DNA from 3 places in the Shewanella sp. HL-SH8 genome. Region 3 is predicted to be linked to each of the others. Evidence: predicted binding sites of a transcription regulator. Region 3 holds the regulator's gene; each other region holds the start of a gene.
What was found. The regulator FliA, encoded in region 3, starts transcription of late flagellar genes. The targets are predictions, from matches to a motif close to CTAAAGNTNNNNNNNNNNNNGCCGATA.
Positions count from the first base shown of each region.

Region 1: ACRWQN_RS10335 (VC2046/SO_2500 family protein) is a predicted target of FliA. The motif match lies at 1,857-1,883, and genes of this name have one in related genera.
Region 2: ACRWQN_RS04295 (cytoplasmic protein) is a predicted target of FliA. The motif match lies at 1,853-1,879, and genes of this name have one in related genera.

Region 1 covers NZ_CP195039.1:2,341,682-2,345,938, reverse strand. Annotated here, with positions in the region: gene ACRWQN_RS10345 (putative bifunctional diguanylate cyclase/phosphodiesterase) at 1-697, opposite strand, end outside; gene ACRWQN_RS10340 (DUF406 family protein) at 893-1,180, opposite strand; gene ACRWQN_RS10335 (VC2046/SO_2500 family protein) at 1,325-1,822, opposite strand; tRNA gene ACRWQN_RS10330 (tRNA-Tyr) at 1,948-2,032, shown strand; tRNA gene ACRWQN_RS10325 (tRNA-Tyr) at 2,071-2,155, shown strand; tRNA gene ACRWQN_RS10320 (tRNA-Tyr) at 2,185-2,269, shown strand; gene ACRWQN_RS10315 (PLP-dependent cysteine synthase family protein) at 2,441-3,514, shown strand; gene queE (7-carboxy-7-deazaguanine synthase QueE) at 3,557-4,225, opposite strand.
Region 2 covers NZ_CP195039.1:944,830-949,086, forward strand. Annotated here, with positions in the region: gene ACRWQN_RS04280 (TMEM165/GDT1 family protein) at 1-276, shown strand, start outside; gene ACRWQN_RS04285 (STAS/SEC14 domain-containing protein) at 437-811, shown strand; gene ACRWQN_RS04290 (MliC family protein) at 852-1,520, opposite strand; gene ACRWQN_RS04295 (cytoplasmic protein) at 1,614-1,802, opposite strand; gene ACRWQN_RS04300 (MarR family winged helix-turn-helix transcriptional regulator) at 2,017-2,475, shown strand; gene rlmC (23S rRNA (uracil(747)-C(5))-methyltransferase RlmC) at 2,465-3,610, shown strand; gene chrA (chromate efflux transporter) at 3,665-4,257, shown strand, end outside.
Region 3 covers NZ_CP195039.1:1,799,903-1,804,159, forward strand. Annotated here, with positions in the region: gene flhF (flagellar biosynthesis protein FlhF) at 1-968, shown strand, start outside; gene ACRWQN_RS08040 (MinD/ParA family protein) at 973-1,854, shown strand; gene ACRWQN_RS08045 (RNA polymerase sigma factor FliA) at 1,847-2,566, shown strand; gene cheY (chemotaxis response regulator CheY) at 2,610-2,993, shown strand; gene ACRWQN_RS08055 (protein phosphatase CheZ) at 3,007-3,744, shown strand; gene ACRWQN_RS08060 (chemotaxis protein CheA) at 3,760-4,257, shown strand, end outside.

The sequences.
Region 1 (4,257 bases), 540 kb from region 3:
TGCGTAATAAGCCTGTCATTCTTTGATGGGCAAAATTGACATAATCGACAACTAAAGTATCAGTATTGACAATCATAACCACATGTTCTGAATGTTCTGCGGCATTGCGCAACAAATGGATTTGTTCTGATTTATCGTAGGAGTATCGAGTTGCCAAGGTTAATGCAAGCTGATCCGCACACTGAATCGCAATTTGAATTTGTTCAAGTTGCCATTCAAATGATGATTTAAAGTCAATCGCTAACACTCCCTCAATATGACCATTAATCCTTATAGCAACATTAAGTGTGCTGACAATATGGTTAACACCATAATAATCAAAAGAATGAATTAATTGGTTATCATGGGAGATGTTATTAGTGGCTATATAACGGTGGTTTTTTAATTCATCAAAATAACAAATGTTTATGCCCGACTGCACAGTGCTTAAGGAGGATATCGGCCTATTGTTATCGCAGCCTGAATAATGAGAAATCAGTCTTTTCGAGCAGGATAAAGAAGGATTTTGTTGCGCATCATATAATGGTTCTGCACTATCCAACTTTTCGTCAAATAGCCAAACAGATACCGTAGAATCAACAAAATGTTGCTGCAACAGCCGACTAACTAACTCAGAGGTTTTTGTAAAGTTCCCCTGCTGTTTCGCACTAGAGTTTACAATTAACTCTAAAAGGTGCTGATTTTGTTCTTGTGTCATTAGTTTCCCGAAAAGACATCATGTATTCTCATTCTGCTGAATTATAATTAGTTCGCTCTGTGAGCAATGTGCAGAAACTCAATACATACCATTGGGAGCTTAATAATAAGCTGTTTGTTAACTCTTGATAATCAAAGGCTGTTATAAAATTTAATCGCTGACGATACACCCGCAATTAACAAACAGCAACCCTATTTACACGCCATTTTCTAATTGAAATAGCATTTTCTCCACCGTCACTGAAAAATACAATATAAGCTTAACATCATCGCCTACATGAACAATTTTAACATCGACCTTGTCGAAACGAGTCTGCGCGGTACTGGCAAGCTTACGTGCTTCGATTTCAGCTGCCTCCCCCTTAAAAACTAACACTAACTCGGTATCGTGCTCATCAATTACGGCGCCGATATCAACAAAACTACCGCAATCACTGCATGAGTCGTTTACGTTCTGCTGTTGTTGTTTAATTGTGTTAACCATCGTGAACCACCCAAAGCTGAAGAATGAAGATCTGTTTATATGTGATTATCATAAAATAACTGAATAACAATTTCCCTTACTTGGCTCACATATCGAGTTGGCACCATGTTTTTATGCAAATGATATAGCCTCAAGCGGAGGACTTTATGCGGTGAGTTGGATCATCGTTTGACTAATCTGTCGTTGACGCTCTAACTGCTCAACAAAATGCATGTCTTCAGTAGGCTCATAATGGGTTTCTAACCCTTCATATTTTGATCGCACTAAATGGCTGCTATTGCTTAATGCTTGGGTCATTGCATCATCATGTTTACCTCGTATTACAATGGCTTCAGGACATAAGCTTTGTTGTAAATGAAATTGACATAACCCTTGGGAGTGAAAAACAGCACCATTATTTGTATGCTCAGCAGTAGCAGATAAATCATCAACTAATTTTTGTGGTTGTTGCAGTTGAAACTGTTTATACAGTTTCTGGTCAATCGTCAGGTGTTTATCAAATTGAAATTGAGCCATATCATTACTGTCTGCTGACAACATGGCTAACAGTAAACCAAATTCACCACGACGCTGGTTTTCGACAGCCGCATTTAAACGACCGCCTAATTGTAATTCATTGACCAGTAGTGATTCAATTTGCATATAAAAACAACACTATTATGACTCGATGCTATTTTATCGACCAAACACACCTAAACTTTAGAAAAATATTCATTTTTAGCCTTTACATATTTTGGGTTTATGACTACTATGGCGGCCGCAATTGAGGAGGGGTTCCCGAGTGGCCAAAGGGATCAGACTGTAAATCTGACGGCTCAGCCTTCGAAGGTTCGAATCCTTCTCCCTCCACCATTTGCGATGTAATTTAGATAGACGAAAAAGAAATATGTGGAGGGGTTCCCGAGTGGCCAAAGGGATCAGACTGTAAATCTGACGGCTCAGCCTTCGAAGGTTCGAATCCTTCTCCCTCCACCATCTTTCTTGCTCATTTATCTCTATTCAGTGGAGGGGTTCCCGAGTGGCCAAAGGGATCAGACTGTAAATCTGACGGCTCAGCCTTCGAAGGTTCGAATCCTTCTCCCTCCACCATTTTACATCTTAATCCTCATACTATATCCCTCAAAATCTGTAATATATCCTTCATTAGTTAAGCACATTCATATTAATTGTCTCTATTATCTCAACCAGCTTATTTTTGCTAGGTTTAAGACCTTTTTTTCTTTAAGATTAAGTCATTAATAATCACGATGAGAAAATACTATGCCATCGAATTGGGTAAACCAGGCCATTGCTAAGATTGATGCAGACTATCAACGTTCTGCTGATACTCACCTTATAAAACTCGATTTACCACAACTTAACGGTGTTGATATTTATCTTAAAGATGAAAGTACTCATCCTACGGGCAGCCTAAAGCATCGTTTAGCCCGTTCGTTATTTTTATATTCTTTATGCAATGGTTGGATTACACAAACTACCACCATTATTGAATCATCGTCTGGTAGCACTGCGGTGTCTGAAGCGTATTTTGCACGTTTAATTGGTTTGCCTTTTATCGCGGTAATGCCTTCGACTACGGCTAAAAAGAAAATTCAACAAATCGAGTTCTACGGCGGGCAATGTCACTTCGTTGATAATAGTAATCAGATGTATGCTGAGTCTGAACGCCTTGCTAAAGAGTTAAATGGCCATTACATGGATCAGTTCACTTTTGCAGAGCGCGCCACAGATTGGCGGGGCAATAACAATATTGCTGACTCAATATTCATTCAAATGCAACGTGAGCCACACCCTATTCCCCACTGGATTGTAATGAGCCCCGGCACAGGTGGCACCTCTGCTACCATTGGGCGTTATATTCGCTATCAGCAGTTATCGACCCAACTGTGTGTGGTAGACCCTGAAAACTCGGTTTTTTATGATTATTTCCACAGTGGTGATAAAACATTAACAGGTCAAAAAGGCAGTAAAATTGAGGGCATTGGACGGCCTAGAGTCGAACCCTCCTTTATTGCTGGTGTTGTTGATGAAATGCATAAAATTCCTGATGGAGCATCCATTGCTACCATGCAATGGTTAGAAACCTTGATAGGCCGAAAAACGGGCGCATCGACAGGAACCAACTTGTATGGTGCATTACTGTTAGCCACGCGAATGCAACAACAAGGACAAGCAGGTTCGATTGTGACATTGATTTGTGATGCGGGGGAAAGATACTTAGATACTTATTATAATCCCCAATGGATTGAGAACAATATTGGTTGCTTTAAACAATTTGAACAGCAACTAAGTGATTTTAACCAAAGTGGATTACTCAGTCCATTGGACTGCTAAATCGAGTTGCCCCAACACACATTTTGGGGCAGCCTTTATCGCTTAATCAATATCCAAATACTTATGCATTTGAATCGAGAGACGCCAGTTACGCTCAATACAGACTTTCATCGCCAATGCTGTAGCGCGAGGCTTCTGGCTAATAGGTTGTAAGCAGATAGTTTTACCTTCAATATCAATATCCTTGAGTAAATCATCCAGCTCTTCAATATGTTTATCTGTGGCTATTGGGTGTTTAATTTCATTTGCACGCGTTAAAGCTTGGCTTAATACCTTATATCCACCCTTCATATTGATTTTAGGTGATACTGTTACCCAGGCATCTTGATGACATAGCACCTCAAAAGTGCCCGAAGTCTCAATTTGGACACTGTAGCCAGAGTCGATTAATTGGTTGGTCAACTCAGTTAAATCATACAAGCAAGGTTCACCGCCTGTAATCACTACATGTTTTGCACTAAAGCCTTTACGATTAAATGCGGCGATAAGACTGGTACCATCATGGTTAGCCCAGCGACCAATGGTGCCATCAACCGCAATCACTTGTTCAGGCGACACTTTGTTTTCAGCAAGTACATCCCAAGTTTGTTTGGTGTCACACCAAGAGCAGCCCACAGGGCAACCTTGTAAACGGACAAAGAGTGCTGGCACACCGGTAAAAGTCCCTTCACCTTGGATAGTTTCAAACACTTCGTTAACTGGATAGCTCATTTGTCACCTGCTTTATTCGTTTGGGCGGCATT
Region 2 (4,257 bases), 860 kb from region 3:
TTTTATAAACTAGGCGCGTTTATGGCTACCTTCATTTTGTTCTTTATTGCCGAGATGGGTGATAAAACTCAAATTGCCACAGTCGTATTAGCGGCTAAATATGATGCACTTGCCATGGTGGTAATAGGCACTACATTAGGGATGTTAATAGCCAATGTGCCAGTGGTATTACTGGGTCATTTTAGTGCTGATAAATTACCGATGAAAATGATCCACAGAACTTGTGCAGCTTTATTTGTGGTGCTCGGCGTAGTCACTCTATTGTATGGCGTGTGATCGCTACAAAAGCCGATTCTATTAAGTGTGCGCTAATCGGCGTTATCTATTGCTTAAGAGTGCTTAAATTATAGTCAGCCGATAATCGGGTTGGGGTTAGCTTAACTTAGCTTTACTTCAACCTAGATTAACCATTGAAAATAAATGTAGAGGTTGAGTTATGCAAAGACATGGGATCACAATAGGAATTGAGCGTCATCAACAACACTTTTTTATCATTATGAAGGTGGTGGGTAAGCTCACCCATGAAGACTATCAAATTATTACTCCGATATTGGATGATGCATTAGCGCAAGTTGCTAAGCTTAAGATGAATATGTTTGTGGATATAAGCCAACTTGAAGGCTGGGAGTTACAAGCCGCTTGGGATGACTTAAAGCTTGGAGTTAAACACCGTACCAGTTTTAATAAAGTGGCTATTTTTGGTGACCAAAATTGGCAAGGGTTAGCTGCAAAAGTGGGGGGATGGTTTATTAACGGCGAGATGATGCCTTTCAACGACAAACATCAAGCTTTTGAGTGGTTGCAAAATTAACCACTCTTATTTGATTGCTTTAGACTGCCATCTTATCTATTTACTCGACTATTAACTTACAGCTTATTGGCGGCTGATTAATTTGTTCAATCGTCGCCTGTTGTTGATGAGTCCATAGGCTAGTATTCTGCGCCTGGTATTTAGCGCCAGAAGCCGTACGGGTTAATAGTCCTAATTGGGATAAATTTGCTGGAGGCACACTAGATGTTTTTTTCGCCTGACTGTAGCTGAATACTGCGGCGGGGATGACGGTATTGTTATAAAAATAGGCTGTTAATTTGTTCTGTGGATCATCACTACATTGATAATAAGTTGCACTTGGCACCTCAACAGCGCCTGCTAGAATTTGTAGCTCAGTGATGCGAGATTGGTAATTAAGCTTAGTACATTCTTTAGGGTTATTGGCTTTCCAGCAATCATTACGGCCTTTAATCCAGCCTCTTTGCTCAGCTTTAATGCGGTTAACTTGCTGCCCATCGACTTGTAACACTAATTGGCTGAAAAGGGGCTGTAACTGAATATCCAGTAGAGCCAACTCTTCAGATTGGCAAATAAGCTTCTCAATAGACCCGCGTGCTTTATTGCACTCAAAGCTAGGCGCTTGAGCCACAGACGTAGCGGCGTAGCTCTGCGCAATTGGAGTTAAACCAATCACAGTTAAACCAACCGCAGTTAACCCAATAGCAGCCAAAGCCGATAAATTTTTCATCAATGTATTTCTCTATCCATTATTCATGACAGACCATAATGACGTAATCACTAAGGTGTCGCAATTTAAGATAGCTAATTACACAGTAAAAATTTAGGCAGTCGTATTAATATTGTGACCTGCATTGCCAACAGGTGCTGGAGGCGCTGCTGCTTCAATAAGTTGCAGTGCCATTTGACCTTCCACTTTTTGTTGATCCTTCGCCATAACAGCGGCTTTCAAGCTATGGCCTGAATCAATATTTGCTGGCATGTTGCTTGGAGCGTTTACCGAAATTGTCATATAAACCTCACTTTTATTAAATAATGGTTTTTGTATTCTGTCTATTTGTATATCGGCAGGCGTATTGAATACTGTAGCAAAGATATCGGATTAATATGCTTCCCTAACAAAATATAATAAATTCTTGGCAAAGTATTCTCTGTTGTTGGCAAATATTATAGATTGTGCACAACTAGAATATGTTATACTTGAGCAAATTTTAAAGGGAATATTTATGCCATCAGCCAACCCATTAGCACTTGAAAATCAGGTGTGTTTTTCATTATATAGCGTCACTAATGCGATGATCCGTGCTTATCGCCCTTTGCTTGATGAGTTATCACTGACATATCCGCAGTATTTAGTCATGTTAGTGTTGTGGAAAGAGGCGGGCATAAGCGTTAAAACCTTGGGCGAGCGATTGCATTTAGACTCAGGTACGTTAACCCCCTTACTTAAGCGCTTAGAAGTAAAAAAGTTAGTAATACGAGGCCGTAGTGAAGAAGATGAGCGAGTTAGAGTATTACACCTTACCGAACAAGGCCAAATGCTACGCCAACAAGCTGAATCAGTCCCTGAAATGATGCGTTGTAAAGTGGGTGGCGATCTGGCACAGCTTCAGCAGCTTAAAAGCTTATGTGATAACGCGCTAAAAGTACTTAATTCTGATAAGGCATCAAGTTGTGAAGTGTGAGTTTTTTGAAAAAGGTCATTGTTTATCCTGTCGTGATATTCAAATCCCTATGTCAGAACAGTTACAGCATAAAATGACCAAACTACAGCAGTTTTTTGCCCAATTGCCTGTTGAGCAATGGCTTGAACCCATTGCAAGCCAAGAAAATCGTTTTCGCAATAAAGCCAAAATGGTGGTGTTAGGTGCTGCACATCAACCTATTTTAGGTATTGTCGATCCCCAGGGGCAGCCCATTAGTTTATGCGATTGCCAACTGTATCCTGAAGATATGCGGCGGCTATTGCATAGATTGCAATTGTTTGTGCAACAAGCGGGAATTCCGCCTTATCGAGTCGATAAAAGTAAAGGTGAGCTTAAATTTATTCTGCTCACCAGAAGTTATATCTCTGGTGAATTTATGCTGCGCTTTGTGCTGAACAGTGAACAGGCAATTTCACGAATTAAGCGAGAACTACCTCAGTTACAGGCTGAATTTCCTAAAATCAGTTTAGTGTCGGTTAATATTCAACCTGTTCATATGGCGATTTTAGAGGGCGATCAAGAAATATTTTTAACCGATCAAACCCGTCTTGCTGATCGCTTTAATGATGTGCCTTTATATATTCGTCCTAAAAGTTTTTTTCAAACCAATCCACAGGTAGCTGAGCAACTTTATCAAACCGCTCGAGAGTGGGTAGCTGCATTTAATCCACAACATATTTGGGATTTATTTTGTGGGGTGGGTGGATTCGGACTGCATTGTGCAAGTGGCAAAATTCGGTTAACTGGGATTGAAATTGAGGCCGAAGCGATCGAGTGTGCCAAGATGTCTGCCGCAGAAATGGGTCTAGAGGACATCAGCTTTAGGGCGCTGGATTCTACCGACTTTGCTAATGGGATCGCAGCAAATGATAAACCTGATTTGATTATTGTTAATCCGCCAAGGCGCGGAATAGGCGAGTCGCTTTGTCAGTCATTAAGCGCATTTTCACCTAAAGCGATAGTTTATTCGAGTTGTAACCCAATCAGTTTAGTGAAAGATTTGGCGATGATATCAGGATATAAAATTACCAAGGTGCAGTTGTTTGATATGTTTCCACATACCGACCACTATGAAGTGCTGGTGATGTTAGAAAAGAACTCTCTTTGTCATTAAGTATTCATAATAGTGTCATAAACTAAATCGATATAAGAATATTAGGAACTCAGCATGTGGCAAATTTTTAGTCGTTTTTTAGCATTAGGATTAATTAGTTTCGGTGGCCCAGCTGCACATATTGGTTATTTTAGAAAAACCTTTGTACAAGATTTAAATTGGCTGGATGATAAGCAATACGCCAGTTTTGTCGCATTGAGCCAGTTTATGCCAGGGCCTGGTTCAAGCCAAGTTGGCTTTGCGATTGGTTATCATAAAGGTGGATTGCCCGGGGCATTTGCAGCATTTTTAGGTTTTACACTTCCTTCATTTTTACTGCTATTTCTATTTGCTATATCCACTGCCAGTTGGTTGCAATTGGACATGGTTGCAGGTGCTATTCACGGTTTAAAATTACTTGCTGTTGTTGTAGTCGCTGATGCTACTCTGGGTATGTTTAAGCAATTTTGCCAACGTAAAACGGCGCAATGTTTAATGGTAGCCACTGTCGCGTGTATTTTATTATTTCCGGCATTATTAACACAAATCGTGGTATTAATTGTTGCGGCTATTATTGGTGCCTTAGTTCTGACTCGCGGTGAAAATACCTCCCCTGATACACCTGAAATAAAGTTGAATTTACTGTGGTTAGCTATTTTTGTTTTAGG
Region 3 (4,257 bases):
GATTTGATAAGCAGTCAAAAAATAATAAGGTCAGTTCGACCGAAATGGATGCGCTTCGTGAAGAAATGGCTTCATTACGTAACTTACTGACTCATCAAGTATCTTCATTGATGACTGAACAAAAAAAGCGGAAAGATCCTGTGGGTGCTATGCTTGAAAGTAAACTACTTGCTGCAGAGTTTTCAGCACCCGTTTCAGCTAAACTTTCATCTTTGAGTCAACACTATAATCCAGCGGAATTAGTGCGTTCATTACCACAAAGTTTGGCTAACTTACTTGATAACCAAGGTGATGATATTGTAAAGCGCGGAGGCGTTGTGGCTTTTGTTGGACCAACTGGTGTTGGTAAAACGACATCTCTGGCAAAAATTGCTGCACGTTTTGCAGCACAACATGGTGCAGATCAAGTTGCACTTATTACAACGGATCATTATCGTATTGGCGCCTATGAGCAATTAGCAACTTATGGCAAAATAATGGGTTGTCCAGTAAAGCAAGCACATGATGTCACCGAGCTAGAACAGATTTTGTACCAATTTAGAAGTCGCAAGTTAGTACTTATAGATACAGCGGGTATGGGGCAACGTGATATGCGTCTTTATCAACAACTTGATAATTTGACAGCAAACAGTAGGATCCCAATTCGCAGCTATTTAGTGATGTCGGCAACAGGGCAACGCAGGGTATTACAAGACGCGGTTAATCATTTTAAACGCATTCCATTAGCGGGTGTAATTTTAACCAAATTAGATGAATCTGTATCAATTGCAGGTGCATTGAGCGTTCTGATACAAAATGAGTTACCATTAAGCTATGTGACTGATGGCCAACGTGTTCCTGAAGACATAAAAGTAGCAGATACTTTAGCTCTGGCTAAGCAAGCTTTAGCCGCGTTAAATGAAACAGAACAAGTAATTTCTCAAGACACAAGCGCATGGTCGAATGAAATGACTTATGCATTCGAGTAAGAATATGACCCGTGATCAAGCAAGTGGTTTACGTATGATGAATCAACCAAATAACGAAAAAGTTAAAGTAATTGCCGTATCCGGTGGAAAAGGTGGGGTAGGAAAAACCAGTGTTTCTATAAACACTGCCGTTGCCCTAGCGGAAAAAGGTAAACGTGTTTTAGTATTAGATGCGGATCTTGGTTTAGCTAACGTTGATGTGATGTTAGGAATTCGTGCCGAGAAAAATTTATCTCATGTTTTATCTGGCGATGCCGAATTAGACGATATCATTGTTCGAGGCCCTAAAGGTATTGGTATTGTTCCTGCAACGTCTGGAAGCAGAGCTATGGTTGAATTAACCCAGGCTCAACATGCAGGATTAATTCGTGCTTTCAGTGAGATGCGTACACAGTTTGACATATTAATTGTCGATACCGCGGCAGGTATTTCAGATATGGTACTGAGTTTCTCAAGGGCATCACAAGATGTATTAATTGTGGTATGCGATGAACCGACATCTATTACAGATGCCTATGCACTGATAAAAATATTAAGCCGTGAACACGGTGTATTTCATTTCAAAATTGTGGCTAATATGGTACGCAGTTTACGTGAAGGAATGGAATTGTTTGCTAAACTAAGTAAAGTAACGGATCGGTTTTTAGATGTTGCTTTAGAGCTAGTTGCAACCGTGCCATTTGATGAGAATTTGCGTAAGTCTGTGCGAAAGCAAAAGTTAGTTGTTGAGGCGTATCCAAAGTCGCCATCAGCCATTGCTTATCACGGCCTGGCAAATAAAATTATGAGCTGGCCAGTTCCACAACAGCCGGGTGGACACTTAGAGTTTTTTGTTGAACGTTTAGTCCAACGCAAAGAAACACAAGAGGATAGAGTGAGTGAATAAAGCCGCCGCGTATACTCAGTTCGATAATAAAACATCCGTTGTTGAACAGTATGCACCGCTGGTAAAAAGAATTGCACATCATATGTTGGCGCGATTACCTGCTTCAGTGCAACTCGACGACTTGCTACAGTCTGGCATGATAGGGTTACTTGAAGCGTCATCAAAATTTGATGACACCAAAGGGGCTAAGTTTGAAACCTTTGCAGGCATTCGGATACGCGGTGCTATGATTGATGAAATCCGCCGTGGTGATTGGGTTCCTCGTTCAGTTCATCGCAATAATCGCCGGGTTGCGCAGGTTATTGACGAACTAGAGCAAGGATTGGGACGTGATGCTCGTGACACAGAAATTGCAGAAAAACTTGATATGTCGCTCAATGAGTACCATCATATTTTAAATGATGTTTCTGTTGGGAAAATCATAGGCATAGAAGATTTAGGTATTTCGCAAGATGTGTTAGTCACAGATGATGGAATACCAGATGATAATTTTGAAGCATTAGCTGAAACGCAATTTAAATCAGCGCTGGTGGAAGCAATTAAAACCTTACCAGAAAGAGATGCATTAGTACTTTCACTGTACTATGACGAAGCGTTAAACTTAAAAGAAATCGGTGCAATTCTTGAAGTAAGCGAATCTAGGGTTAGTCAGATATTAAGTCAGGCTATGCTTAGATTAAAAGGCAAACTCAAGCATTGGACACAACAATAATTATTAATTAGAGCACTAGAGTGTCAGCTCACCGGAGGAAACCTTGGACAAGAATATGAAGATTCTTATTGTTGACGACTTTTCAACAATGCGACGTATCATAAAGAACTTGTTGCGAGACTTGGGATTCAATAATACCCAAGAAGCAGATGATGGATCAACAGCCTTACCTATGTTGCAAAAAGGTGATTTTGACTTTGTTGTAACAGATTGGAATATGCCTGGTATGCAAGGTATTGATTTGCTGAAGGCTATTCGTGCCGATGATTCATTAAAACATTTACCTGTTTTGATGGTTACGGCAGAAGCTAAGCGTGAGCAAATTATTGCAGCCGCCCAAGCAGGTGTGAATGGATATGTTGTTAAACCTTTCACAGCGGCTACCCTTAAAGAGAAATTAGATAAAATTTTTGAACGTCTCGCTTAAGCAAGGATAAGTTATGCAGCCAATAATATCGGGGTTAATTACTCTCGAGCAGGCCCAGCAACTTGTCGAACTGCTTACTGCGGGGGAGCAAGATCAAGCTGACGACGTTGTTAGAGAACTCGCTACACCAATACAGCGTGAATTATTTGAAGAAGTCGGGAAATTAACACGTCAACTTCATAGTGCACTTCAAGATTTTCAGGTAGATAACCGTTTATCAGAATTAGCCAAGGTTGAAATACCGGATGCTAAAGAGAGATTAAATTACGTTATTGATATGACAGAACAAGCTGCAAATAAAACCATGGATGCAGTTGAAGAATGTTTACCTTTGGCCGATACAATAATTACCAATATAAAATCTGTTACCCCTATGTGGGATAAGTTAATGCGTCGAGACATAGAGTTGAGTGAGTTCAAAAAACTTTGTCATGATGTTCAGCAGCTTATGTCACATAGTGAACACGATACAACCCGTTTACGACAATTACTAAATGAAATACTGATGGCGCAGGATTTTCAAGACTTAACAGGGCAAATGATCCGTCGAGTTATCGACTTAGTTCGCGAAGTCGAAAATAATCTAGTCTCTATGTTGACAGTATTTGGTGATTATACGCCGCAACCGGAAACTGTTAAAAAAGAGAATAAAATAGAGGCAGAGGGCCCAATTATGCACGCAGAATTGCGTGATGACGTGGTCGCAGGTCAAGATGAAGTTGATGATTTGCTATCCAGTCTGGGTTTCTAATTAGGAGTCAGTTGAATGTCATTTGATGTTGATGAAGAGATACTCCAGGACTTTTTGGTAGAGGCTGGTGAGATTTTAGAGCTTCTTCAAGAGCAGTTAGTTGCGCTTGAAAATAATCCTGATGACAGTAATTTGTTGAATGCTATTTTTCGCGGTTTCCATACTGTAAAAGGTGGAGCTGGTTTTTTAAGTTTGAAACCTATGGTAGACGTCTGCCATGAAGCGGAAAATACCTTCGATCTATTGAGAACCGGCAAACGGAGTGTTAATGCAGAATTGATGGATATCATTTTGCAGGCAGTTGATGCTATTAACATTATGTTTGCCCAAACTCAGCAAGGCGAAGAACAAGATCCTGTTGAAGTCGAACTACTTAATAAATTGAAGCTACTCAGTTCGGGTGCACCTTTGCCATCAGAAATGGGCGGGCAGAGTGAAGAGCTGATTCAAGAGTCAGTAGAAGAACTCGTAGAGGAAATCGCGCCTGTCAATCAACCAGAATTCATTGAAGAC